2 regions of the Parafrigoribacterium humi genome follow, and region 1 is predicted to be linked to the other one. Evidence: predicted binding sites of a transcription regulator. Region 1 holds the regulator's gene; the other holds the start of a gene.

What was found. The regulator HspR, encoded in region 1, represses chaperone genes until heat shock. The targets are predictions, from matches to a motif close to AAGTTGAGTCNNNNNGACTCAACTT.
Region 2: a site for HspR is predicted at 4,180-4,204, ahead of ABUA28_RS02520 (Hsp20/alpha crystallin family protein). Genes of this name have one in related genera too.

Annotation. Positions count from the first base shown of each region.
Region 1 is NZ_JBELOA010000004.1:98,468-108,745, reverse strand. It holds gene ABUA28_RS08815 (isocitrate lyase/PEP mutase family protein) at 1-600, opposite strand, end outside; gene ABUA28_RS08810 (acyl-CoA thioesterase) at 748-1,296, shown strand; gene ABUA28_RS08805 (MFS transporter) at 1,309-2,670, opposite strand; gene ABUA28_RS08800 (hypothetical protein) at 2,776-3,354, opposite strand; gene dnaK (molecular chaperone DnaK) at 3,603-5,471, shown strand; gene ABUA28_RS08790 (nucleotide exchange factor GrpE) at 5,477-6,064, shown strand; gene ABUA28_RS08785 (DnaJ C-terminal domain-containing protein) at 6,071-7,057, shown strand; gene ABUA28_RS08780 (heat shock protein transcriptional repressor HspR) at 7,068-7,508, shown strand; gene ABUA28_RS08775 (LLM class flavin-dependent oxidoreductase) at 7,596-8,975, shown strand; gene ABUA28_RS08770 (class I SAM-dependent methyltransferase) at 9,063-10,274, shown strand.
Region 2 is NZ_JBELOA010000001.1:524,342-534,619, forward strand. It holds gene ABUA28_RS02500 (glucosamine-6-phosphate deaminase) at 1-69, opposite strand, end outside; gene ABUA28_RS02505 (ROK family protein) at 101-1,261, opposite strand; gene nagZ (beta-N-acetylhexosaminidase) at 1,258-3,621, opposite strand; gene ABUA28_RS02515 (thioredoxin family protein) at 3,733-4,038, opposite strand; gene ABUA28_RS02520 (Hsp20/alpha crystallin family protein) at 4,263-4,694, shown strand; gene ABUA28_RS02525 (TIGR01777 family oxidoreductase) at 4,861-6,204, opposite strand; gene ABUA28_RS02530 (pyrimidine dimer DNA glycosylase/endonuclease V) at 6,290-6,727, shown strand; gene ABUA28_RS02535 (MarR family winged helix-turn-helix transcriptional regulator) at 6,747-7,340, opposite strand; gene idi (isopentenyl-diphosphate Delta-isomerase) at 7,419-8,003, shown strand; gene ABUA28_RS02545 (polyprenyl synthetase family protein) at 8,005-9,075, shown strand; gene ABUA28_RS02550 (phytoene/squalene synthase family protein) at 9,072-9,965, shown strand; gene crtI (phytoene desaturase family protein) at 9,962-10,278, shown strand, end outside.

The DNA of each region.
Region 1 (10,278 bases):
GTCGAGCCCGAGCACGAAGATCACGTCCGCGCCGGCACCGAGGTAGGAATTGGCGCGCTGCACCATGTCGTTCCACTCGCCCCCGCGCACGAGGGTGTCCACGCGCGCGTTGATCACGAGCGGAACCCCGACGGTGCGTGCGGTCTCGCGCACGGCGGCGACTCTCGCCGTCGCGATCTCGAGCGGGAACAACTGCCCAGCCGCTGCATCCACCGTGTCCTCGATGTTCAGTCCCGCGGCCCCCGTCGCGATGAGTCTCGCGATGTTGTGTTCGAGGGCCGCGACATCCCTCGCGTAGCCGCGCTCGAAGTCGACGGACACCGGGATGTCCACGGCGTGGGTGATGAGAGAGGCTGCGGCGAGCGCCTGGTCGAGACTGAGTCCCTCGCCGTCGGGCACGTCATGCGCGAACGAGATGGCATGGCTCGCGGTCGCGAGGGCCTTCACTCCGGGGACGGCGGCGACGGTGCGGGCCGTGATGGCATCCCACACGTTCGTCACGATGAGCGGCGTGCCCGGCACGTGAAGCGAGCGAAGCAGCTCGGCCCTGGCGGCGGTCTGCACGAGCTCGGAGGTCGATGAGATGGCTGAAGAGGACATACCTCAAGCATGCGCCGCCGACGTCGTTCGCGCGAGTGCGGGATGCCGTGGCCGACTCGCACAGTCGGCGCCCGCATTCGAGGCAACACCTTGTGCACTCCCCACAGCCGTATCGCTCGCGCGGGAGAGCGAGGTTAGCCTGTGCCGGTGAACATGTTCCTGCGCACCCTGTGGACACTGCTGCGCGCGCGGCGCCGGCCGAGGCTCGCAATGAGCGACGTGGGGCGACTGCCCATGCGCGTGCTCCCCAACGATCTCGACGTGCAGCGGCACGTCAACAACGGCGTGTACCTCTCCCTCATGGATCTCGGCCGGCTCGACCTCCTGGTCCGCACGAGTGCATGGCGGCGGATGCGCGCCCGCGGTGTCTACCCGGTGATCGCGAGCGAGACCATCAGCTTTCGCAAGTCATTGACGCTCTGGCAGCGCTACACGCTTGAAACCCGCATAGTCGGTTACGACGACCGTGCCGTGTACGTCGAGCAGCGCTTCGTCGTCGGTGGGGAGATCTACGCTCGTGCACATCTCCGCGGCCGCTTTCTCAAGGCAGGCGGCGGAGTGGTGAGCATCGCAGAACTCGCCGAGGTGCTCGGGATGCCCGTGACCGAGCTCGCGAGACCGGAGTGGGTCGACCGCTGGGCCCAGGACGTGGCGCTCCCGTCGACGCGCGCCGAAGCTCCCAGCACCTGGGAGTGAGTGCGGCAGGACTCAGGACATGACGTCGGGCCGCGACTTCACCGGCAGCAGCAGAAGCAGGCCCACGAGTAGCACGAGCGCGATGCCGAGAACGCCCCACACCTGCGCACCGAACGCGGTGACGAAGATCGCGAATGCCGTCGGTGCCAGGAACGTTGCCGCCTTCCCAGTCGTCGCGTAGAGCCCGAACATCTCGCCCTGGCGCTCCGCCGGAACGATCCGGGAGAGGAAGCTGCGGCTTGCCGACTGGGCCGGCCCGACGAACAGGCACATGATCAGTCCGAAGATCCAGAAGATGGCCGCCCCGCCGTCGTGGAAGAGGAGGATCGCGATCGCGGCGATCACCGTGCCCGCGAGTGCCGTGACCATCACCGGCTTGGGACCGACCCGATCGTCGAGGCGACCGACGAGGAGGGTGGAGAGTCCGGCCACGATGTTCGCGGCGATCGCGAAGACGATCACGTCACCGCTGGAGAAGCCGAAGGTGCCCGCGGCGAGCACCCCGCCGAAGGTGAACACTCCGGTCAGGCCGTCGCGGAAGATCGCGCTCGCGATGAGGAAGCCGAGCGTCGGCCGGTTGGTGCGCCACAGCTTCGCGATGTCGTGCCCGAGGATGGCGTAGGAGCGGAAGAAGCCCACCCTCAGTTTTTTCTGCGGAGGCACCGAGAACTCCGGCACCTTGAACAGGAGCGGCAGAGCGAAGAGCCCGAACCAGGCCGCGGCGAGCACCATCGACACCCGCACCGAGAGGCCGTTCTCGCTCGTCACGCTGAACAGTCCGACCTCCGGGTGGATGAAGCCGAAGTAGAGGATGAGCAGCAGCACGATGCCACCGAAATAGCCCATGGACCATCCGAAGCCGCTGATCTTGCCGATCGTCTTCGTGCTCGCCACCTGGTGCAGCATCGCGTTGTAGTTGACCCCGGCGAACTCGAAGAACACGGTGCCGGCGGCGATGAGGAACAGCCCGAGCCAGAGCAACTCGGCCCGCGGCTCGACGAAGAACAGCAGCGCGCTGAACAACACGACGATGTAGGTGTTGACGCCGAGCCAGAGCTTGCGCCTGCCCGAGCCATCCGAGCGCTGGCCGGTCACGGGCGCGAAGAGGGCGATGACGAGGCCCGCGCCACCGATCCACCAGCCGAGCTGCGCGGACACGTAGTCCGTACCGCCGAACGCCGGGGTGCTCGTGAGATAGACGGTGAAGACGAAGGTCGTGATGACCGCGTTGAAGGATGCCGAGCCCCAGTCCCACAGGGCCCACGAGAAGATCCGCGAACGGCTGGTCTTCCTGTCGACGAGCCCGCCGCCCGTGGCGACCTGGCCCGTCGTGCCTGCGACCCCGTTGTCGCTCGGCTGAACTGTTTCAGTCATGGACTCAGGCTAGTGGGCTGGCCTGCTTCGACACGCGCAATGAAGGCCGGTCCACAGCGCGGACCGGCCTTCATTGTCGGGTAAATCTAGTGAGATCGCTCCGATCTACAGTGCGAGGTGCGCGCCGAGCGAGATGTTGCAGGCGGTGGCGATCACCAGGTACATGAGCCACAGTCCGGTGAGGATGTGGAACAGCCCGAGGCCACGCTCACCGATCTTCATACCGATCGAGGCAAAGAAGTCGCAGAAGTACACGAGTGCCAGGCCGATGAAGAGGAGCCCGACGGGCCAGTCGCCGACCGCGAAGAACACGACGGCGCCCACGACGGACAGGATGAAGAACGCGACGCACATGCCCGCGTTCGGGCGGCCGTCGTGCTGGTGCAGCCGGTTGTAGCCGATTGCGAACCAGTGGATGCCATACGCGGAGAACGCGAGAGCCGCCATGTACAGCGGGGCATCCTTGAATACCTGGAACCACGTCAGTCCGACGAACAGGATGATGCCTGTGACGAACTGACAGAAGCCGGGCAACCAGATGCCCCAGACTCCCATGGAGCCGTCAACGCGTTGGTCGCGTTTAGGCCAGCCGAACAGTTCCGCCGGGCCGTAGATCAGATAGCCGGTGCCCAGGCCGAAGAACCCGAGCGCGAGTGGAACAAACGGTGAAATTGCGAATGTCATTTTCCATCTCCTAAAGACACGTCGTCGTGTCTTTGTCGCAACTTACTCCGCAGAAATCGAGCGAGGCAAGAGTTTCGGCCGAGTCGTACGCCGTGTCGCAGGTCCGTGTTTGAGACTTGAGTCGCCTAGACTCAAGATTTGCTGAATCAACTTGACATTGACAAGGGCATTCGTAAACTTGAGTAGGTGAGGCTCAAGTCTCGCGTCAGACTTGTCACATTCGCATCGATATAAGGAGAAAAGAGCGCATGGCTCGAGCAGTAGGAATCGACCTCGGAACCACCAACTCCGTGGTCTCGGTACTCGAAGGTGGAGAACCCACCGTAATCGCAAACGCTGAAGGTTTCCGCACCACGCCATCCGTCGTGGCCTTCACCAAGGACAACGACGTGCTGGTGGGCGAGACCGCCAAGCGCCAGGCCGTCACGAACGTCGACCGCACCATCGCATCCGTCAAGCGCCACATGGGCACGGACTGGACGACGACCATCGACGGCAAGAAGTACACGCCGCAGGAGATCTCGGCCCGCATCCTCGCCAAGCTCAAGCGCGATGCGGAGTCCTACCTCGGCGACACCGTGACGGACGCGGTCATCACCGTTCCCGCCTACTTCAACGACTCCGAACGCCAGGCCACCAAGGAGGCCGGCGAGATCGCGGGCCTCAACGTGCTGCGCATCATCAACGAGCCGACCGCCGCAGCTCTCGCCTACGGGCTCGACAAGGGCAAGGAAGACGAGCTCATCCTGGTCTTCGACCTCGGTGGCGGAACCTTCGACGTCTCCCTGCTCGAGGTGGGCAAGGACGACGACTTCTCCACTATCCAGGTGCGCGCGACCGCCGGCGACAACCGGCTCGGTGGCGACGACTGGGACGAGCGCGTGGTCGACTACCTGGTCAAGCGCTTCAAGGATTCCACCGGCGTCGACGTGTCCAAGGACAAGATCGCCAAGCAGCGCCTCAAGGAGGCTGCGGAGCAGGCGAAGAAAGAACTGTCGTCGTCCACCAGCACGAGCATCCAGCTGCCCTACCTCTCGCTCACCGAGAACGGCCCGGCGAACCTCGACGAGACGCTCACCCGCGCCAAGTTCGAAGAGCTCACCGCTGACCTGCTTAAGCGCACCGAGAAGCCGTTCCACGACGTCATCAAGGAGGCCGGAGTCAAGGTCGCCGATGTGGCCCATGTCGTGCTGGTCGGCGGTTCGACCCGCATGCCGGCCGTCGTCGAACTGGTCAAGAAGCTCACGGGCGGCAAGGACCCGAACAAGGGCGTGAACCCGGATGAGGTCGTCGCCGTCGGCGCTGCCCTCCAGGCCGGCGTGCTGAAGGGCGAGCGCAAGGACGTTCTGCTCATCGACGTGACCCCGCTCTCCCTCGGCATCGAGACCAAGGGTGGCATCATGACCAAGCTCATCGAGCGCAACACCGCCATCCCGACCAAGCGCAGCGAGACGTTCACCACCGCGGACGACAACCAGCCGTCCGTGGCGATCCAGGTGTTCCAGGGCGAGCGCGAGTTCACCCGCGATAACAAGCCGCTCGGCACCTTCGAGCTCACCGGCATCGCGCCGGCGCCCCGCGGCATCCCGCAGGTCGAGGTCACCTTCGACATCGACGCGAACGGCATCGTGCACGTCTCGGCGAAGGACAAGGGCACCGGCAAGGAGCAGTCGATGACGATCACCGGCGGCTCGTCGCTGCCGAAGGAAGACATCGAGCGCATGGTGCGCGAGGGCGAGGAGCACGCCGCGGAGGACAAGAAGCGCCGCGAGGAGGCCGAGACCCGCAACACCGCGGAGCAGCTCGCCTACCAGACCGAGAAGCTCATCAAGGACAACGAAGACAAGCTGCCGGACGACGTGAAGAGCGACGTGCAGGCGGATGTCGACGCCCTGAAGAGCGCGCTCGCGGGCGAGGACGCGGATGCCGTGAAGACGGCCTTCGAGAAGCTCAGCGAAAGCCAGCAGAAGCTCGGCGAAGCGATCTACGCTAACCAGGGCGGCGAGGATGCGGGCGCGGAGGCACCCGCGGACGAAACCGCAGAGGAAGCATCGACCGACGACGAGGACATCGTCGACGCCGAAGTGGTGGACGACGAGCCAGACGACAAGAAATAAGGGCAATGACTGACAAGAAGAAGCCGGAAGACTTCGACCCCGAGTCGGGAGCGGACGCTCCCGGCTCGGGGAGCCCCGTCGAGGGCGAGGAGATCATCGAGGCCGAGGGACCGGATATCGAGACCTCGCTCACGGATGCCGACCTCGAGTTCCTGAAGAACGGAGTGGAGCCCGACCTCGCCGCGGAGCGGCTGGCCGATCTCCAGCGTCTCCAGGCGGAGTATGTCAACTATCGCAAACGCGTCGAGCGCGACCGCGAGGCCAATCGCGAGTTCGTGGTCGCCGAGGTGATCGGCGGCCTGTTCCCGGCGCTCGACGACCTCAGGCTCGCCGAGATCCATGGTGATCTCGAGGAGGGGCCGATGTCGATCATCGCGCAGAAGCTGCGCGCGGGGCTTGAGAAGTTCGGCCTCACCGTCGTGGGCGAGAAGGGCGAAGAGTTCGACCCGCACATCCACGAGGCGCTCATGCAGCTGCCGAGCCCGGACGTCACGACCCAGGTCGTGGCGGACGTGATCCAGCCCGGATACAAGCTGGGCGACCGACTTCTGCGCGCGGCGAAGGTCGCTGTGTCCGTGCCCGCGGAGAAGTAGCCGCTCGTGGCAAGCCAGGATTGGTTCGACAAGGACTTCTACAAGGTGCTGGGCGTGCCGAAAGACATTTCGGCTGCCGACCTGAAGAAGAGTTACCGCAAGCTCGCGCGCAAGTACCACCCGGACTCCAATCCGGGGGATGCGGCTGCGGAGGCGAAGTTCAAGGAGATCAGCGAAGCACACGCGGTGCTCTCCGACCCCGAACAGCGCAAAGAGTACGACCAGATGCGTGCCATGGGCGCAGGGGCACCGCGCTTCACCGCGGGCGGCGGCGGCCAGGCCGGCGGCTTCGAAGACATCTTCGGCGGCATGTTCGGCCAGGGCAACCAGCGCACGACGCGCTCGGCGGGCGGCTTCGAGGACATCTTCGGCGGCATGTTCGGCGGGGGCAACTTCGGGCAGCCGGGCGGAGGTTTCCGTGGGCAGGGCGGGCCGACCAAGGGCCGCGACATCACGGCGACGACCTCGCTCGATTTCATCACGGCCATCCGCGGCGAGACCGTGAAGCTGCAGGCCGCCGGCGGAAAGCCGATCAGCGTGAAGATCCCGGCCGGTGTGAGCGACGGGCAGAAGATCCGGCTGCGGGGCAAGGGCGAGGCGAGTATCGATGGTGGCCCCGCGGGCGACCTGACGCTCACGGTGTCCGTGCACAAGCATCCGGTGTTCGAGCGCGACGGACTGAACCTGCGGGTGGATGTTCCGGTCACCTTCGTCGAGGCGACGCTCGGAGCGACGATCGAGGTTCCGACCCTCGGCGGTGACCCCGTGAAACTACGCGTGACCCCGGGGACCCCGAGCGGCCGCGTGCTGCGGGTCAAGGGTCGTGGCGTCACGACGAGCAAGGCGACGGGTGACCTGCTCGCGACCGTGCAGGTCGCGGTGCCGGGGCACCTCACGGCGGATGCGAAAAAGCACCTGGAGGCATTCGCGAAAGCAATGCCGACGGAGAACCCGCGCACCGAACTGCTGGCAAAGGCCCGCGGCCAGGGATGAACGGCGAGCCATGAACGACGAGCTGAGTGCGGATGCGCCCCTGTTTGCGATCGCGGTCGCCGCAGATCTCGCCGCCATGCACCCGCAGACCCTGAGGCAGTACGACCGGCTCGGCCTGGTGTCCCCGAAGCGCACGGCGGGACAGTCGCGCCGGTATTCGATGCGCGACGTGCTGCAACTGCGGGAGGTCGCTCGGCTGAGCGCGGAGGGCGTGAGCCTCGAGGGCATCCGTCGCATCCTGCAACTCGAGAATCGCGTGAGCGAACTGACCGATCGCGTGCATGAACTCGAGGCGGCCCTCGCGGACGAGCTCCTGCAGCGCCCGGGATCCCGGGTGTTCGCGGCAGGCTCTGCGGGCGACGTGATCTCGCTCAGGGCCGGAACGAGAGCACAGCGCTCCAACCAGCTCGTGGTGTGGCGCCCGCGCGGCTGGCCCTGGCACCAGGGCTGAGCTCGCCCGAGCCGCGGCACACGTCTTATGTGACCTCGTGTTTCGTGCCGAGATGACGTCTCGGCGGCGCCGAGGCACCATTGCACCATGCCCAGACAGATTCGCTTCAACGCCTTCGACATGAACTGCGTCGCCCACCAGTCCGCCGGAATGTGGCGTCATCCCGACGACCAGGCGTGGCGCTACAAAGACCTCAGCTACTGGACCGAGCTCGCCAAGCTGCTCGAGCGCGGCAAGTTCGACGGCATCTTCATTGCGGATGTGCTCGGCACCTATGACGTGTACGGCGGCAACAACGAGGCCGCGATACGTCACGGTGCGCAGGTTCCCGTCGGAGACCCGCTCCTTGTGATCCCCGCCATGGCCTACGTCACCGAGAACCTCGGCTTCGGCGTGACAGCGGGAACGGCGTACGAACACCCGTATCCCTTCGCACGTCGCATGTCGACGCTCGACCACCTCACGAACGGCCGCATCGGCTGGAACGTCGTCACCGGCTACCTGCCGTCTGCCGCGCGCAACATGGGTCACGACGACCAGATGGAGCACGACGACCGCTACGACTACGCCGACGAGTACCTCGAGGTGCTCTACAAGCTGTGGGAGGGGTCCTGGGAAGACGACGCTGTCGAGCGCAACCGCGAGACCGGCGTCTTCACCGACCCGAAGAAGGTGCACGAGATCGGGCACAAGGGCAAGAACTTCACCGTGCCCGGCATCCACATCTCCGAGCCGTCGCCGCAGCGTTCTCCCGTGATCTACCAGGCCGGGGCGTCACCCCGCGGCATCGAGTTCGCGGCGGGCAACGCCGAGGCGATCTTCGTGGCCAACTCCACCAAGTCCGGGCTCAAGGCCACGGTCAAGAAGATCCGGGATGCCCTCGAGGCCGCCGGGCGCGACCGCTATTCCGCGAAGATCTACACCCTGCTCACGATCATCACCGACTCCACCGAGGAGAAGGCGCGCGCCAAGTACGAGGACTACCTCAAGTACGCGAGCCCCGAGGGTGCGCTCGTGTTCATGTCGGGCTGGATGGGCGTCGACCTGTCGACCTATGACCTCGACGAGCCGATCGGCAACGTCAAGAGCAACGCCATCCAGTCCGCTGTCGCGAACGTGCAGAGGGGTGGCGAAGACGGCAAGCAGTGGACGGTGCGCGACATCGCCATCCAGGGTGCCATCGGCGGCCTCGGCCCGTTCATCATCGGCAGCGGCGAGCAGATCGCCGACCAGCTGCAGGAGTGGGTGGAGGAGACGGATGTCGACGGCTTCAACCTCGCATACGCCATCACCCCCGGTACCTTCGAGGACATCGTCGAGTTCGTGATCCCCGTGCTGCAGGCGCGCGGCGCGTACCAGACCGAGTACACCGAGGGCACGCTGCGCAACAAGCTGCACGGCAAGGGGGACCGCCTGCCCGAGGAGCACAAGGGTGCCCAGTACCGCGTGGGCGCGCTGGAGCTATAAGGATCGCGCCAGCGATCCTGCGACGCCAGCGCCGAGCGAGCCTGCGAGCGAGGTAGCACTTGTCAGGCACCCACTACCGTTGCTTGGGTGACCTCCTTTTCGTTCGACGCGCTTGGGCGCTGGCCGGATGTCGAGGCCGACAACCTGTTCGCCGCGGATGCCGCGGATCGGTTGATCCTGGATGAGGCCGCCGCGGCGGTGAAGGCGAGCGCGCCCGGCGAGGTCGCGGTGGTCGGCGACAGTTACGGTGCACTCACGCTCGGTGCGGCCGCCCTGCACGGTGCCGCGGACATTCGGGTGCACCAGGACGCCCTCTCGGGAGAGCTGGCCCTCGCGCACAATGCCGAAGGGTTCGGGCTCGGCGAGAGCTTCCAGACGATGCCGCTGGGCGCGGAGCTGCTGGGGGGTGCGCATGTGGTTCTGCTGCGCCTGCCGCGCAGCCTCGATGCGCTCGACGAGATCGCCGGACTCATTGCCGAGCACGCCGCCGCCGATGTAACCATCTATGCCGGTGGCATGATCAAGCATCTCGCACTCGCCATGAACGAGGTGCTCGCGCGGTACTTCGTTGAGGTGCACCCGGGCCTCGCTCGGCAGAAGGCGCGGGTGTTGACGGTGCGCGATACGACGGCTCCTTCAACCGACTTCGCAGGCCCAGTCGGCGCTGGCGTCGCGGGATCGCTGGCGCGGTCCTCACAGCTCCAGCGCACTACTCGACCCGCCCAGGTGTGGCCACAGCGGGAGTTCCACGCGGATCTCGGCCTGTGGGTGTGCGCCCACGGCGGTGCCTTCGCCGGGACGCGCGTCGACATCGGCACCCGTTTTCTGCTCGGTGTTCTGCACGAGGCGAAGCCGGATGCCGCATCCGCCATCGACCTCGGCTGCGGTACAGGGGTGCTCGCCTCCGCGCTCGCGATGGCGCGGCCGGGCATCTCGGTGACCGCAACAGACCAGTCGGCCGCGGCGGTGGCATCCGCCCGGGCGACGACGGAGGCCAACGGCGTCGCCGACCGGGTGCGCGTCGTGCGCGATGACGGGCTTGCCAGTCAGCCGGATGCCTCCGCGGAGCTGATCCTGCTCAACCCGCCATTTCACGTCGGCAGCACGGTCCACGCCGGGATTGCACCCAGGCTCTTCACCGACGCGGCCAGGGTGCTGGCCCCGGGCGGCGAGCTCTGGACGGTGTTCAACTCGCACCTCGGCTATCGGCCGGCGCTCACCCGCATCGTCGGACCAACCCGCCAGGTCGCGCGCAATGCGAAGTTCACGATCACGGTCTCCACTCGAAACCAGCGATGATCGA
Region 2 (10,278 bases), on a different contig from region 1:
ACTCAGGATGACGTCGGCCGCGAGTTCGCCGGCGTCCTCCTGGCCGTCGAGAATGACTATTTCTGCCACGGAACAACTCCTTGCCTGGACTGTGTGTACATCAGGAAACCCCGAGCTGTTGCGACAGCACGGCGGCAGCCGCCCCGCGCAGCACGATGTCGTCGCCGAGCCTCGTCAGGCGCAGAGTGACCTCGCCCGCCATCGTTCTCGCGCGCAGCGTCGAGGCCACAGCCTCCGCGAGCACGCCGTCGAAATACGCGCTAGGCCCGCTGAGCACGATCTCGGTGAGGCCCAGCGCCCCGACGACCGGCGCCAGCGCGATCCCCAAACGCTCGCCCGCCTCGCGCAGCACTGCGTCACGACCCGAGCAGGTCGTGGCCAGCGCGAGCCTCGCCTCGAGCCTCGGGATGGCCAGCCAGGTCTCGAGGCAGCCGCGCTTTCCGCAGGAACACGGCTCGCCATCCGGATCGACGACGACGTGGCCGATCTCCCCGGCCGTGAAGCGGCTGCCGAAGAGTTGCACTCCGCCGAGAAGCAGTCCGGCGCCGACGCCGTGCCCGACCTTGACGAGCATCGTGTCGCCCTCGGCGTCGCCGAAGCTGTGCTCGGCGAGCACCGCGACGTTCGCATCGTTCACCACGACGACCGGCAGCGAGAACTGTGCGGCGATGCCGGCCTGCAGGGGCTCGTCGACCCAGCCGAGGTTGGGAGCGCTGAGCACCGTTCCGGTGTCATCGACGACCCCCGGTGAGCCGATGCCGATGCCGAGAACGGGTGCGGTCGCCTCGCTGCGCAGCCGCTCGATGAGCTGGACCACCTGTGCCGACGCGACGTCGCCTGTGCTGCCCGCGAGTGGCACCTCGGCGCGGCGCAGGACGGCGCCGCCGAGGTCGAGCACCGCGCCGCGGAAGACGGCGTAGTCACCGAGGTCGACCCCGATGATCTGGAACGCCGCGCGGTCGATGTCGAGCAGGATGGCCGGCTTGCCCCGGTGTGCTCCCTCGCTCGGTGCGACCTCGCGTCGTCCGAGCTCGACGACGAGCCCGTCCTCCATGAGTTCTGCAACCAGGTCGGAGACGGTCACGCGGGTCAGACCGGTACTGCGCGAGACATCCGCCCTGCTCTGCTGGCCGGAACCGTAGAGGGTCTGCAGCACGAGCGCGCGGTTGTGCACACGCGCGTGTTCCGGCAGCACCTTGGCGGAGGGTCGCAGTGGCCTGCTCCCGCTCGAGCGACGCGCCCGCTCGTCCTGCGTGGTCATGTTGCCTGCCTCCCGCCCTGCCCGCCAGCCAGGGCGGCACCGATCGCCGCGACCGACGAGCCAGGCGGCACGAGGTCGACCCGCGACGAGAACTCGAGCGAGGCGATGAACGGGGACGAGCGCCCCCAGGAGTCGAGCACCGCGCGAATCCGGTCGATGAGCGGGGCACCGAGCGAACTGATGCCACCGCCGATGACGACCCGGTCGACGTCGATGCTGAGAATGAGGATGCGAACGGCCAGCGCGGTGTTTTCCACGAGCCGGTCACGCACCTCGATGGCCAGCGGCACGCGCCTCTCCGCCGCCTCGAACAGTTCGACCACGGGGTACGGATGCTCGCTCGGCCACTGCCTCGCGACCGCGGACCCGGAGGCCAGCGTCTCGAGACAGCCGTGCTGGCCGCAGCCGCACACCGCACCGTTCGGGTCGACCGGAATGTGTCCGACCTCGCCGGCGGTGCCGCGGGAGCCTCGCCACAGTGCGCCATCCAGCACGATCCCCGCCGCCATCCCGGTGCCGAGGTTCAGGTAGGCGATCGAACGAGGCGCGTCTGGCGCGGTTGCGAACAGGTTCCACACCCCCAGCGCCGCCGCATTCACGTCGTTCTCGAGGCGCACGGGAAGGTCGAACCTCGCGGCCAGCCGCGGGCCGAGATCGAGGCCCGTGAGCCCCAGGTTCACCGCGTGCCTGACGATGCCGGCCTCCGCATCCACCGACCCCGGGACGCCGACGCCGATCGAGCGGAACGCCCCCGGCTCGACCCCTGCAAGGTCGGCCAGCCCGGAGACCGCGGCGATCGCAGTCTGCAGCACGGCATCCGCCCCGAAACCGGTGGGTAGACGCAGTTCGTGCGCGATGGCTCCGGCGACATCGACCGCGACGGCGTGCACCTTGGTTCCGCCGATGTCGAGCCCGACCAGCAACGGTTCAGATAGCGGCGGCGCGCCCACAAGCGAGGCCTCGCTCATCGCTTCCGCGCTTTCCAACCACGAGAGCAGCGCACTCCCAACATGCCGGGAGCCGCCAAACGTGGCGACATCGGCGTAGGCCCGGTCGTCGCTCGGCCAGCCCATGTCGACAATGAGGGCATTCGGATATTCGTGGCGCGCTCGGTCGATCGCCTCGCGCACCCAGGGGAGCCGGTGGTTGTCTTTGCCGATCACCACCGGTTGCGCACCAATCGGCACGCGTATCGCTTCGCCCTCGTACACTCTCAGTGTGTTTGCACCCGCCGCCTCGACCCCCCAGGGCGAGGCGCCGATCGCGATGTTTGCCTCCGTGACCATCGACACGAGAACACGATCGCTGTGGACCGCGATACCGGGCTGGATATCGAACACCGCGACCGTGCGATCGAGCGGGAACGCGGGTTCGTCTCCCGCCGCCTCGGACCCGGCCACAAGCTCCCGCGCGAGCGCCCCGGTGCGCGAGGCCGCGTCGGCGAGCCGCGAAGCCTCGAGACGACCATCGGCGACGGCGCGCTCGATCTCCCGCTCGATCTCGCCGAGCTGCTCGTCGGTCGTGTCTGTGCCGATGCAGAGCAGGTCGCAGCCCGCGGCGAGCGCGCGCACGGCGGCTCCGGCGATGCCGATCTCCTCGCTCGCGCCGGTCATGTCGAGGGCGTCCGAGACGATCACGCCCTCGTAGCCGAGTTCCTCGCGCAGCAGCTCCTGCAGGATCGCCCGGGAGAAGGTGGCCGGGCCGCTCGCGTCGATGCGGGGCAGCAGGATGTGGGACGTCATGATCGCGCGCGACGCGACCACCGCAGCGAACGGCAGCAGCTCCCGGGCGCGAAGCTCCTCTAGCGGCAGGTCGACCACGGGGAGCGAGAGGTGCGAATCCGTTGCCGTGTCGCCGTGACCGGGAAAGTGCTTCGCGCACGCCGCGACCCCGGTGGACTGCAGCCCGCGCACCCAGGCCTCTCCGTGCCTGGCGACGAGCGCGGGGTCTGCGCCGAAACTGCGCACCCCGATCACCGGATTGTCCGGGTTGGAATTGATGTCGACATCCGGCGCAAAGTCCAGGTTGACGCCGGCGCTGCGCAGCTCGAGCCCGATCGAGCGCGCGACAGACTCCGTGTATTCGGAATCGTCGATGCGGCCCAGGATGGCGTTGCCCGGGTAGGGCGACCCGGTCTCGTGGTAGAGCCGGGTGACGTCTCCGCCCTCCTCGTCGATCGCGATGAGCGCGTGCGGGTTGGCCGCGCGGATCTCGTCCGTGAGGCGGCGCAGCTGATCGCGGGAGGCGATGTTCGCGCCGAAGAGGCAGACGCCGGCGAGACCGTCACGCAGGCGCGCGGCGAGCCAGCGCGGCAGGGCCGTGCCGACGAAGCCGGGCAGCAGGGTCGCGGATGCCGTCACGACATCCGCCAGACACTGTTCTCAGACACCCGCATGCCATTTAGTAAACCTTACAAACAAAACATTCGCAACGCCTGGCACGCTTATCCGGCTCTCCCCTCCGCCGAGCGCTCAGAGGGCTCGAAGGCGCTCGACGAACTGCTCCGTCGTAGGAGCCCCGGCAATGCCGGCAGGCGTGAAGTAGATGCGACAGCACAGCTCGCTCGTGCGTTCTCCCGTGGGGAACAGGTCGACGCCGTCCACCGCCACCGTGGGCGACCCTGCGAACATGGTGCCATCGGCATCGTCCGACGATTCGAGCAGGCGATATCGCACGGCAACATCGTCGTACCCGGTTTCGTCCAGCGCTGACCGCATCCGTCGGCCCGCCTCCTGCCAATTGGGGCATTCGTCGATGTGCAGGATCTCCACGTTCATACGACCCATTCTGCGCTCACTCCACAGTGTCGCGCAGGCGTCGCGACCCGGGGTCACGGCGCGGATGCCAGGCCGCCAGCGAGGCGATTTCGCTCTCTGCGAATAACTGGCACTCTTCAACCGAGAGTGCTAATATTTTCGTACTTGAGCGTATACGACTCAAGTTTAGAAAGAAACCGGTTGCGCTTGTCCACAAGGCACGCGCTGCGAAGGAGTAGATGAAAATGGCAATGTTGTTCGACCCATTCCGTGAACTGGACCGCGTCGCTGCAAACCTCCTCGACTCGCGTCAGGGCCCACGCCTGATGCCGATCGACCTGTATCGCGATGGCGATCACTACATCCTGAGTGCCGACCTCCCCGGCATCGACCCCGGCTCGGTCGATGTGGATGTCGACGGCCAGTTGCTCACCATTCGCGCCGAGCGCACGGCTCACAGCGATGACGGTGTGAAGTGGCTCGCACATGAACGCCCCAGCGGCAGCTTCCTTCGCCAGCTCAATCTCGGCGACGGGATCGACACCGAGAACATCAGTGCGAACTACGACAACGGCGTGCTGAGCGTCATGATTCCGATGAGCGCCAAGGCCAAGCCGCGCAAGGTCGCGATCACCGCGAACGGCACCGCGGAGAAGCCGGTGGAGGTCACCGCATAATCGCGTCGAGCAGTCCTCGGTCACGGGTCGCAGTCTGGGCACATCCCCAACTGCGGCCCGTGACCTCTTTAGCGTCGCTGAACCCGACTTCCCTTGGCAGACCTCGAATGGCCACGGGCTTTCCTGAGCGGGGTGAGCTGACCAGACGAGCAAAACCAGCCCGGCGTCAGCAGATGACTCTGCCGAGCTGATGTCGAAGAGAACCTTCGAGAACGGGCTGGCGAAAGTGATGCCCGGCCCGCTCGAGCTTCGCGGGAACCACACGCGGGTCGGCTTCGGCGAGCTCGGCTGAACCCTCATAGCCCAGCAGAATTCGCGGTGCGAAGGCCGGTACTGGAAGCAGCGCCGGCCTGCGCAGCACCCCCGCCAGCGTGCGTGCGTACTGCGCGTTGCGCACTGCCACGGGCGCCACGGCGTTGATCGGCCCCGACATCTCGGGGTCAACCACCACACGGTGATACACGTCGACGAGATCGTCCAGGTCGATCCACGAGACCCATTGACGCCCGTCAGAGATGGGGCCACCGAGGCCCGCGGCGAACAAGGGACGGTACAAGCGAAGGGTTCCACCTCGAGCCGCCTGCACGATCCCGGTGCGGATCGAAATCACGCGAATGCCGGCCTCAGCTGCCGGCCCGGCCGCGGCCTCCCACTCAGCCACGACATCCGCCAGAAATCCCTGGCCTCGACTACTTTCTTCGGTCAGCTCTTCGTCGCCACGGTCGACGCCGTAATAGCCGACGGCCGAGGCAACAACCAGAACCTTGGGTCCCCCGGATGCGCTCGCCGCGATTTCAGCCAGTCTCCGGGTCGGGATGATCCGGCTGCCCCGAATCGCCTTCTTGTGGTTCTCGGTGAACCGGCCGGCGATCGACTCGCCTGCCAAATGGATGAGCGCGTCGACGCCATCGAGGAGCCCGGGGTCTGGATGCATCGGATCCCAGTGCCGCTCATCCGCACCGCGCGCACGCCCGCGCACGAGCCGCACGACGCGATGCCCTCCCGTCGAGAGGAACGCCGAAAGAGCGGAGCCGACCAGTCCAGACGATCCGGTCATCGCAATCGTGAGCGATGGGGCACCCATACCCGCGGCCCACCGGTGTGCAGCGAGATCATCGGCCAATTGCCGGTGTCGATAGACGAACATGGGCCGAAGCGCCCTCGACCCCACCGGCGTCTCGACTCGATCGGTCACCCTGGTTGTCGTCGCCGATTCCACCGCGAACTCGTGACTGTGCCGCCAGTTCACGAGGGCGCGGACTGGAAGCGAAGCCAGGCCGTCCACGCCAATGGTGTCAATGAAGCGTCGGGGCGGGTCATAGCCATCGGGGTCGTGCCGCGACACCCAGGTGAGGCCGCCCGGTAATCCCAGCACTGCCTCTCCGTCCTTGAGCGATGCGCTTTCTACCAGCACTCGCGCCGGTTGCCATGGCGGTGCAAGCCTCGAAAATGCCCCAGGCCTCTCATGCCAGGCGAAGACCTCATCAATCGGAGATTGAACGATGCTCATGTACGTGATCGTCACTGCGGGCACTTCCCTTCACTCGCGCGGTGGCCGAACGGAACTCCCGTTGACGGTCGCTAGTGTGGTGCTGGTGAGACTCTGGTCCGTGAACCCCCAGTACTTCGACCGGCAAGCCCTGACGGCATGCTGGCGGGAGGCGCTTCTGGCACAAGCGGTACTCGCGGGTGCGACCAAGGGCTACCGACAGCATCCGCAGCTGGAGAGATTTCGGGATCACGCTACGCCCGAGGCCGCGGTCGCTCGCTTTCTCAGCGGCATCGCCGACGAGGCGGATGCCCGTGGCTATCACTTCGACCGCACGCGAATCCACGACCGCCCCAAGCCGGTCGCTCCAATCCCGGTGACGAGGGGTCAACTCGCCTACGAGTGGACGCACCTCACGCGCAAACTGGCCAGTCGCAGCCCGGCGGTTGCTGAGCGCTGGATCGATCTGCGAGAACCTCGACCACATCCGCTGTTTGTCGTCGAAGACGGACCGATCGCGACGTGGGAGAGGCCGAGCGGCTGAGCGTCTCACGGCCTGACTCTTAATCTGCGTTCTGCGGGCGCACTGCCGCCTCGCCCTGTAGCTCCTGGGCCTCGTCACTCGTATTGCTGAGGTCATTGAGAAAGCGAATGACCACTTCGCGATCTTCGGGAGATAGCTTCGCTGCCACGTCGAAGCGGCGCGCATGGGTTCGCCCCACGGTGTCCCTCACCTGTTCGTGAGTCTGCTGGGTGATCGTGATCATCAGCGCGCGTCGATCGCTCGGGTGAGCTGAGCGCTCAATGTGTCCGGCGGCGGCGAGCCTGTCAAGCAGTTTCGTGGTGGAGGCGCTTGAAATACTGAGGTGCTCTGCGAGGCCACCCGGAGTAGCAATGAGTCCCTCGTTCTTGCAGACCACGAGAAAGCGCAGCGCTTTCATGTCGTTCTCGTTCAACTTCATGTGGTTTCGCGAGCTGAGGCTCATCTTCTGTTCTGCCTCGCGCCAGCGCCGAATGGATTGCAGCACCCGCACGATCTGCGAGATCTCGGCGTCGTCCATCGCGGAATAGTCGACAAGCTCCTGTTTCGGATCAACCGCTCGTGGGTCGAGAATGGCCCCTTCGACTCGACTGGAGATGCTGGCTGGTTCGACCATCCTGTTATCGTATCCTGAAAGATAATGCTTGATAAGCTATTTATTAGCTATGCTAGATAAAAATTCAAGGGAGTTGAGATGGCAACCGCGAGCGACAATGAAGATGTTGTACTTCTCGACGAGCAAGGCAAGGCGATCGGGCTGGCGAGCAAGGCGAGTGTGCACGGTCCTGATACCCCATTGCACCTCGCGTTCTCCTGCTATGTACTCAACGAGCAGGGTCACGTTCTCATCACCCGACGCGCACTGAGCAAGGCAAGCTGGCCAGGCGTGTGGACCAACTCATTCTGCGGGCATCCTGCTCCCGCAGAGCAACTACTCACCGCGGTACACCGACGAGCAGCCTACGAGGTCGGGCTCGAACTGACCCAGCTTGAGCTAGCACTTCCCGTCTTTCGCTATCGAGCCGTGGATGCCGCCGGCATTGTCGAAAACGAAGTATGCCCGGTCTACATCGCGTCTACCTCGCAGGAGCCGACGCTGCATCCCGTCGAAGTCATGGATCATGCCTGGGTCGATCCCCTCGACCTCGGACGTTCGATTCGGCTTACCCCCGCGGTCTTCAGCCCCTGGCTGGCGCTTCAGGCACAGCTACTGCCGCTTCTTGGCGGATCGCGACAGCATGACTCGACTCAATTGGCCCACGCGGGAGAGCGAGCGTGAGATGACACTGACGACACCGCTCTTCAGTAATACCGTTCGAGTAGACGACATCACCGAACGATTGAGCGCATTCTTTCACCAGAAAGAAGGCGAAGCGGTGCAATACGGCCGACAGTACGCAGAGCTCTGGTCTGCCATCCGTCGATCGAGCGACGGGGGAAAACGTTTTCGACCCGCACTGGTCGTCGGCGCCTATCACGCGTTCGGAGGAAGCAACGACGACGACGCCGTCACCGTGGCGATGGCGTTTGAGCTTCTGCACGCGGCATTCCTTCTGCACGACGATGTCATCGACGGAGACGTCGTGCGCCGCGGTCAGCCCAACGTTGTCGGCTCCTTCGCATCACAGGCTTTCGAGCGGGGGGCAAGCGCATCCAACGCCGAACGCTGGGGACAGGCATCCGCAATTCTCGCCGGAGACCTTCTCATTCACGCGTCCCAGTCGCTCGTCGCTAGACTCGACATTCCCCACGAGGCACGCGGTGCACTACTCGACCTCTTGGAGGAGTGCATGTTCGTGACGGCCGCCGGAGAGCTGGCAGACGTGGCCTACAGCAGCGGCATCGAAAGGCCTGTGCTGTCGCAGGTCATCTCAATGGCACAGTGGAAAACGGCGCACTACTCGTTCCAGGCACCGCTGCAGGCCGGCGCGATGCTCGCCGGCGCCACTGCCGCAACACTCGCCGCACTCGGCGAGTACGGTCGCAACGTGGGCATCGCGTTCCAATTACGTGACGACGTGCTCGGGGTTTTCGGCGACCAAGAACTGACGGGAAAGAGCACTACGAGCGACATTCGGGAGGGGAAGGTGACACCCCTGATGTGTTACGCCCTCCAGCGCAGTGAATCGAGCGAACTCAGCGAGATTCTCGAGCGCGGCGATGCCGACGAGAGTGATGCTGCGCGCGTGAAGGAGATACTCGAGGCCGTGGGGGCGCGATCGTTTATCGAGCAATTGATCGCGGAACACAACAACGCTGCACTGGCGGCCATCGCCGCGGCGGCTATTCCCCCCGCGCTGCGCGAGCAGCTCAGAGAAGTGGCATCGAAAGCGGGTGAGCGGTCCTGGTGACACGACGCTCGGACGCCGACTCCGACCTCAAGCTGTATACGCGTGCGGCACACAAGAGCTCGGCTACCATCATCCACGAATATTCGAGCTCCTTCGGGATGGCGTCGAACCTGCTCGGCAAATCGGTCCGCCCAAATATCGAGAACATCTACGGTCTCGTGCGCATTGCCGACGAGATCGTCGATGGCGCCGCCGCTCAGGCGGGCCTCAGCGTGCCAGCCCAACTGGCGCTGCTCGATGCGCTCGAACGCGAAACGCAGGATGCCGTGCTGGGTGGCTACAGCACGAATGTCGTCGTGCACTCCTTCGCGGAGACCGCCCGGTCTGTCGGGATCAACGCCTCGCTCACCGCACCCTTCTTTGCCTCGATGCGGCGTGACCTGGATCCATCGCCGTTCACTGCGGAAGAGGTCGACGACTACATCTATGGGTCGGCAGAAGTCATCGGGCTGATGTGCCTTCGAGTATTTCTACACGGCACCGAATGCTCGCCAGACACACGAATGCAACTGGAGCATGGTGCCCGCAGACTCGGAGCCGCCTTCCAGAAGATCAATTTTCTGAGGGATCTGAGCGTCGACTGGACCGATCTTCACCGAAACTACTTTCCCGAGATCGATCCGGAAAAACTCACCGAGTCGCAGAAGCTGGCGCTCCTGAAGGACATCGACGATGACCTCGACCAAGCGGCCGCGGTCATCCCGCAGCTTCCGGCCAACTGCCGCGTCGCCATTGACGCCGCACACGGTCTGTTCCAGGAACTCAGTACTCGAGTCCGCAGCGCGCCCGCCGCGACGCTGCTTCACACAAGAATCAGCGTGCCCGCGCAGGTCAAGCTCCGAATCCTGCTGCGAGCCAAACTGCGAAATCGCGGTAGGGGCAACTCATGAACGGCAGCAGACAACGGGGAACAGCCGTGATTATCGGCGGAGGAATTGCGGGTCTTGCAACCGCAGCGCTGGTCGCCAAAGAGGGCTACAACACCACCATTCTCGAAGCTCGCAGCGAACTCGGCGGTCGAGCAGGCAGCTGGGAGCGCGACGGGTTCCGCTTCGATACCGGCCCGTCGTGGTACCTCATGCCCGAGGTGTTCGACCACTTCTACCGGCTGATGGGAACATCTGCTGCGGAACAGCTCAGCCTCGGCCGCCTGGATCCCGGCTACCGGGTGTTCTTCGAAAAGCACGCGGACCCGGTGGACAT